Regions from separate parts of the Pseudomonas sp. AC136 genome, predicted to be linked through region 3. Evidence: riboswitches for the same ligand, from Rfam matches in the RefSeq annotation. Region 3 holds a riboswitch; each other region holds the start of a gene.

Region 1 (2,256 bases), 2.7 Mb from region 3:
CAGCACAGGCAACCGTTGGCCAGCTCGTAAACGCGGCCGTTGGCTTCTTCTTCGGTGCAGCCGATGGTGCATTGCTTGAGGATTTCACCGTCGATACCCAGCTCGCCAAATTCATTGACGATCACCGCAATGCGGCGGCCTTCGGCGTTGTCGAGCATATGGCGCAGCAGCGTGGTTTTGCCGGCGCCGAGGAAGCCGGTGACGATGGTGACGGGGAGTTTGGCCAAGCTTTTCATCGAATGCAGCCCTGTTGGATACGCGCGAAATCGGATCGGCGGGCGGCTGCGACGGCTACAGCGAGCAGAGCGCTCACCGCAGAATTCGCCACCGGATCACCCCGCCCGGTTGTCGTGAATAGGTTCGAGGCAGGTCTCCTGGCTCACGACATGGCCCTTGATGCGGGCCGCTTTCCTCGCCTTCCCGCGCGTGGCAGTGGCACTGGAAGAAAGCCGGTCGTTTACAGTTGCGGGGGCAGCCGCGGCCTGGCTGTTCAGCGCACCGCGTTCCCTCTTAGCTCTGGCGCAAATACGCCGAGACCTCGAAGCGAGCAAGGCTACGCAGTGGTGGGGGATGGGTCAAATTCGATGAGGTCCGATCATCCAGCTTCTGGACATGGAAGCCTGCACGGGCGAGGCACGTCAGCGTTGACCTTTGCCGATGAAAATGGTGTTCTAGCGCGCTGTTTCAGGTGTCTTGCGTCGTCGTGCGCAAGGTGAAACGGGAAGTCGGTGCGCGCTCTGGTCGGTTCTGGAGCAGTTAGTCCGACGCTGCCCCCGCAACGGTAGGCGTGTGTTGAAACCCTTCAGCCATGCGAGCCCGGAGACCGGCCTGAATTCATACCAGTAGGCAAAACCCGCGGTGGGCGGGCGCAAGCCGGAAGTCTGAATGCGCTCGCATTCGGCTCCTCGTGCGTTCCCTTCTGCTACGTTTTCATTTCCAGTTCAGAGGGAACGGTCATGTCCAGTAGCACCCTTACTCATTCTGCCGAGGCCAGCGCCTCGCTTTCTCAGCGTCTCGTGGTCGCCATCGGCGCCGGCCTGTTGGGCGCGTTGCTGGTGTATTTCGCCGGTTTCTCCCATGTCGAGGCGGTACACAACGCTGCTCACGACACCCGCCACAGTGCCGCGTTTCCGTGCCACTAATTTCTGTGCCACCAAGTGTGCGTGCGACTGAAGAGACCGCGAAATGATTAAGCGTATTGCGCAAACCGCCGGGTTTGCCGGGCTGCTGGGTGCCCTGTTTCTGACCCTGTTGCAAAGCTTCTGGGTGGCGCCGCTGATTCTTCAGGGCGAAACCTTTGAAAGCGCTGAGCCCGCCGCCGTGCAAGTGGCGCCGGCTGAGCACAGCCACGAACCGGGCGCCGCCGCCCATTCCCATGAACACAGCAGCGAAGCGTGGTCGCCGGAAGATGGCTGGCAACGCGTCGCGTCGACCACGGGCGCCAACCTGGTGGTTGCCGTTGGTTTCGCGCTGATGTTGGCGGGCTTGTTTACCTTGCGCGCGCCGGGTCGTACCCGAGACGGTCTGTTCTGGGGCCTGGCGGGTTTCGCCACCTTTTCGCTGGCACCTTCGCTCGGTCTGCCGCCTGAATTGCCTGGCACCGCCGCTGCTGATTTGCAGCTGCGTCAGTACTGGTGGATCGGCACCGCAACCGCGACCGCCGTGGGCCTGGCCTTTTTGGTATTCGCCCGCCACTGGGCGGTGAAAGTGATCGGCGCTGTGTTGCTGGTGGTGCCACATGTCATCGGCGCGCCGCAGCCTGAGGTGCATTCGAGCTTGGCGCCCGAGGCGCTGGAGCATCAGTTCATCTGGGCCTCGCTGATTACCAACGCGCTGTTCTGGTCGGCCCTGGGCTTGCTGAGCGCCTGGCTGTATCGCCGGTTTGCGGGCAAGAGCGCGGTGTAACCCCCTCGTTGGTGCTGCGCAAGAACCCGCTGAAGGGCCATGCTCTCAGCGGGTTTTTTTCTTACCTACTCAGGCGTTTTTCTCTGTGCCTATCGTTGCGCCTTTTATCGCTGGAATCGGATGCCGCGCGGGTTGTAGCGAGGCTGAACTTCGCCAATTGCTGGAACACACCTTGGCCGCGCACGGGTTGGGCCTCGGCGACGTCGCCGGCCTCGCCAGCGTTGAACATAAACGTGATGAAGCCGGCCTTCGCGCGCTCGCCGCGACGTTGCGCTTGCCGCTCGCGTGGCTGCCACCGGCTCAGTTGGACGCAGCCAGTGATCGCGTCAGCAGCGTGTCGGCCATTGCCCT
Region 2 (2,256 bases), 3.2 Mb from region 3:
AGCGATGCCACCCGCACTATCGAAGGCCTGAGCCAACACACGGTGGCGGTGCAGAGCATCAGCGAAACCATTCGCGGCATCGCCGAACAAACCAACCTGTTGGCGCTCAACGCCGCCATTGAAGCCGCGCGGGCCGGCGAGTCGGGACGTGGCTTTGCCGTGGTTGCCGAGGAAGTGCGCAACCTCGCCCAGCGCACCGCCGAGGCCACGCACGCTATCGCCCAGAGCCTGCACAGCATGCGTCAGCAAGCCGTGCAGGCGGTTGGCTCGATGCAGCAATGCCAAACCAGCGTCGGCACCAGCGTTGACCAAGCCACGCAGGCTAACCAGGCGTTGCAGCGCATTCATGAGGAGGTGGCGGGCATGCAAATGCAGATCGGCGAAATCAGCCGCGCCATGCAATCGCAGCGCGACCAAGCTCAAGCCGCCAATCTGCAAGCGCAAACCATCAGTTCAGGCGCGGGCCAAAGCGCCGAAGCCGCAAACCAGACCCAGCTCGCCGCCCGTGCTCTGGAGCGGTTGGTGCTCGACCTGCACAAAGCCGCCAGCCGGCTTGGGCAGGCAGAGCCAAGCGCGTAAACCGCGTTTGCTGCAACGCCCCACCCTCTTGACCCACCCCGCCGCCACCGCTACGGTGCGCGGCGTTTATCCACGCAGGTGCGTCCGGCTCACACGAGCCCGGCGTTAAACGGGAAGCCGGTGCGCTCCATAGGAGCCATCCCGGCGCTGCCCCCGCAACGGTAATCGACCGCAGCCACGCTGCATGCCCGATCGACACACCACTGGGTTGTTTCCTGGGAAGGTGATCGCGGCAGGAAAGGATGCCCTTTCAGTCGAGAGCCCGGAGACCGGCCTGCATGGAATCGACTGGTGTTGCGGAGGGCAGCACCATCAAGCGCAGGCGCCTTCAAGCGCCACGCTTGCCCATGCCCTCCTCAAAAATCTTTTGAGGAATACTCCATGAAGTACCGACATCTCGCCCTGCCCGCGCTGCTGCTGCCCGCTGTGGTGCAGGCGCAAAGCACTGACCAAGTGCTGAAGCTGCAAGAAATGGTCATCACCTCCGGCCGCAACGCCGAGCCGTTAGCGCAGGCCACCGCTGCTGCCAAGGTGTTCACCCGTGCTGACATCGAGCGTTTGCAGCCCCGCTCCATCACCGACCTGCTCACCCGCGTGCCTGGCGTGCAACTGGTGCAGAACGGTGGGCGCGGCAGCAACACCTCACTGTTTATTCGGGGCAGCAGCAACACTCAAAGCCTAATTCTGGTGGACGGCCAACGCATCGGTTCGGCCTCCGATGGCGGCGCCAGTCTGCAGTTTTTAAGCCTCGAACAAATCGAACGCATCGAGGTGGTACGCGGCTCGCGCTCGGCCTTGTATGGCAGCGATGCCATTGGCGGCGTGGTGCAGATTTTCACCCGTCGCGGCGACAGCGGCCTGCAACCGCGCCTGGCCGTGAGCGCCGGAAGTCACCAAAGCTGGCAGCGCAGCCTGGGCCTCAGTGGCGGCGATGAACAGACGCGCTTCAGCCTCAACGGCAGCCTCGACGAAACCGCCGGCAGCGACCGCACCGGCCAGTCCTACGATTCCGACAGCGACCACGACGCCTACCGCAACAAAGCCTTGAGCTTCAACCTCAGCCACCAATTCAACGAGCGCGTCGAAGGCGGCGTCAGCCTGCTGGACCAACGCGGCCGCAACGAGTACGACAACCCGTTCGGTCGCTTCGACATGAGCACCTTCCTCAGCTATCCGCAGCAGCCTTACACCGACTTCACCCTCAGCAGCGCCAGCGGTTTTGTCGACGCGCAGTTCAACGACCTCTGGAGCAGTCGCTGGGAAGTCGGCCACAGCGAAAGCCGGCAGAAAAGCCAAGACAAACTCAGCGACGAAGTGAGCGTGTTCAACACCTACCGCGACTCCGTGTCGTGGTTGAACACCTTGGAACTAGGCGAGCAGCACACCGTGCTCGCCGGGGTCGATTTCTACGAGGACCAATTGCACAGCAGCACCCAATACAACCAACAAACCCGTTGGAACCAGGCCGCTTTTGCACAACATCGTTTCCAGGGCGAGTGGTTCGCCACCGAGCTGGGATTGCGCCGAGACAAGAATGAACAGTTCGGTAGCGAGAACACCTGGAACGGCGCGTTGACCGTGCCGGTGGGCGACAGCACATCGGTGATCGCCTCCTACAGCGAAGGCTTCCGCGCACCGACTTACAACGAGCTGTACTGGCCGGATGACGGTAATGGC
Region 3 (2,256 bases):
GAGGTGTCGCGCGCCACGCCAATGCGCACGCCCTTGAGCAACGGCAATATCTGCCGAACCATTGGTGGCGGCGCGAAGTGCACGGGCGCCGGCAACGTGGTGTCGGCGCTGGCGGCCAGGGCGTCGGCGGCGGCGTCCAAACGGGCGTCCAGGTCTTCCAGCTCTTCGGCTTGCACCAGGCCCAGGTGCCGGCTCGGCAGTTCAATCGCGGCGCTGCGCGGCAAAGCGCCGTACCACTTGATGGCAGGCGGCAGGCAGTCGCGCAGAATTTCGCCATGCCGGGCGCTGCCGGTGCGGTTGGCGAGCACGCCGGAGAACGGCAGGTCGGCCTGGTACGTGGCCATGCCGTGAGCCATGGCGCCGAAGGTTTGCGCCATGCCGGAACCGTCGATCAGCGCCAGCACCGGCACGCCGAAGTGACGGGCCAAATCGGCGGCCGATGGCGTGCCGTCGAACAGGCCCATGACGCCTTCAATCAGAATCAGGTCGGCCTCGGCGGCGGCTTCCCAGAGCAGGCGACGGCTTTCCGCTTCGCCGACCATCCACAAATCCAGCTGGTACACCGGCGCACCACTGGCGCGGGCGAGAATCATGGGGTCGAGAAAGTCCGGCCCGCATTTGAATACCCGAACCCGTTTGCCTTGGCGTGTGTGCAGGCGCGCCAGGGCAGCGGTGACGGTGGTTTTGCCCTGGCCGGACGCCGGTGCGGCGATCAACAGCGCCGGGCATGCGTGGCTCTGCATCAGAACTCCACCCCGGCCTGGGCTTTAACGCCGGACTTGAAGGCGTGCTTGACCATGGCCATTTCGGTCACGGTGTCGGCCGCTTCAATGAGCGCAGGCGGTGCGCCACGGCCGGTGGCGACCACGTGCTGAAATTCCGGGCGGCCGCCGATATCGGCGAGCACGGTGTCGAGGTCGAGGTAATTGTGTTTGAGGGCGATGTTCAGCTCGTCCAGCACCACCAGGCCGATGGCCGGGTCGTTGAGCATGTCTTTGGCCACGGCCCAGGCGGCGACTGCTTTGTCGATATCGCGCTGGCGGTCCTGGGTGTCCCAGGTGTAGCCCTCGCCCATCACGTGGTAGCTGACTTCTTCGGGGAAGCGGCGGAAGAAGCGTTCTTCGCCGGTGCTGGCCGCGCCTTTGATGAACTGCACCACGCCCACTTTCATGCCATGGCCCAAGGCCCGCGCGACCATGCCAAACGCCGAGCTGCTTTTGCCTTTGCCATTGCCGGTGTGCACCAGCAGCAGGCCGTATTCGTTCTGGGCCTGGGCGATTTTCTCGTCGATAAGGGCTTTTTTGCGGGCCATGCGCGCCTTGTGGCGGGCGTCGCGTTCTGCGGATTCGCTCATTGCGGTCTCAGCTCTTCAACATCAATTGTCCAGGCCGGGAAAGCCCGCGCGAGGCGGCGGTTTTCCAACGGCTTGGTTGAGGCTAGCGGAGAACGGCAGACGCAGGGATTGCAGACAATCACCCGACGCCAGACAAAGCCCTCCGCAATGCCGTGGTACTGCGACAGGCCGGTCTCCGGGCTAATGAGCGCGGCCAGTGATGGCCAACAGAACAGCGCGCCTTCCCGTGTTCAACACAGTGGCTAGTGCGGTGTTCAGCTCAATTACCGTTGCGGGGGCAGCGTCGGCTTGTGCCGTTTCTTTTGTACGCGCAACACGTGCAAAACAAGCGGGACCGACTTCCCTGTTTCACCGCCAAATGGCGGCACCTGAAGCGAGGGTGGCAGGTTAGAGGGTTGCAGGTTGAGCGTCAATTCGGCGGGGGTCGCCAACTCGGCGCACTTCTGTATAGGGGAAACCCCTACAAAGCCTGTAGGGGGTGCCCCGATTTTTCGCTTAGCCGCGGCTGCCTATAGTTCACCCAACTTGAACCTGGTCGGGAATTTGCCGTGTTGGCCTATTGCGCGCTTTACCTTGGAGTTGTCATCAGCCTGATTGGCCTGGGCGTGTCCATGCCGTGGTTGGCCGGTGCCGGTCTGGCGGTTACCGCCTTGGCCGGCGTGTTTGTAAGGCCGAGCAAGGCGCCGGTAACCGAGCCGGTTTACGTTGAAGAGACCGCGCCAACCCTGGACAACCAACCGCTGCTTAGCGCCCTGCTGCCGACCTGGAACGACAACCTCGGCCAGGTGCGCCAATTGCTGGGCAGCAATGTCAGCGCGCTGTTCGAGCGCTTCGCCAGTTTGGTCGATCGGCTGCAACAAACCCTCAACCGCTCCGAAAGCGTGCTCGGCAATAACGGCATC

What was found. Region 3 has a riboswitch for cobalamin ahead of cobO (cob(I)yrinic acid a,c-diamide adenosyltransferase). Riboswitches for the same ligand answer to the same signal wherever they lie in the genome.
Region 1: linked by a shared signal. The riboswitch ahead of ACZZZU_RS14915 (CbtB domain-containing protein) and the one ahead of cobO (cob(I)yrinic acid a,c-diamide adenosyltransferase) in region 3 are both predicted to bind cobalamin.
Region 2: linked by a shared signal. The riboswitch ahead of ACZZZU_RS17660 (TonB-dependent receptor domain-containing protein) and the one ahead of cobO (cob(I)yrinic acid a,c-diamide adenosyltransferase) in region 3 are both predicted to bind cobalamin.

The regions. Positions count from the first base shown of each region.
Region 1 covers NZ_OZ409865.1:3,372,071-3,374,326, forward strand. Annotated here, with positions in the region: gene cobW (cobalamin biosynthesis protein CobW) at 1-236, opposite strand, end outside; cobalamin riboswitch at 348-556, opposite strand; cobalamin riboswitch at 670-846, shown strand; gene ACZZZU_RS14915 (CbtB domain-containing protein) at 957-1,142, shown strand; gene ACZZZU_RS14920 (CbtA family protein) at 1,186-1,905, shown strand; gene ACZZZU_RS14925 (cobalamin biosynthesis protein) at 1,991-2,256, shown strand, end outside.
Region 2 covers NZ_OZ409865.1:3,945,150-3,947,405, reverse strand. Annotated here, with positions in the region: gene ACZZZU_RS17665 (methyl-accepting chemotaxis protein) at 1-579, shown strand, start outside; cobalamin riboswitch at 639-871, shown strand; gene ACZZZU_RS17660 (TonB-dependent receptor domain-containing protein) at 961-2,256, shown strand, end outside.
Region 3 covers NZ_OZ409865.1:702,807-705,062, forward strand. Annotated here, with positions in the region: gene ACZZZU_RS03110 (cobyrinate a,c-diamide synthase) at 1-743, opposite strand, end outside; gene cobO (cob(I)yrinic acid a,c-diamide adenosyltransferase) at 743-1,354, opposite strand; cobalamin riboswitch at 1,504-1,741, opposite strand; gene ACZZZU_RS03120 (methyl-accepting chemotaxis protein) at 1,966-2,256, shown strand, end outside.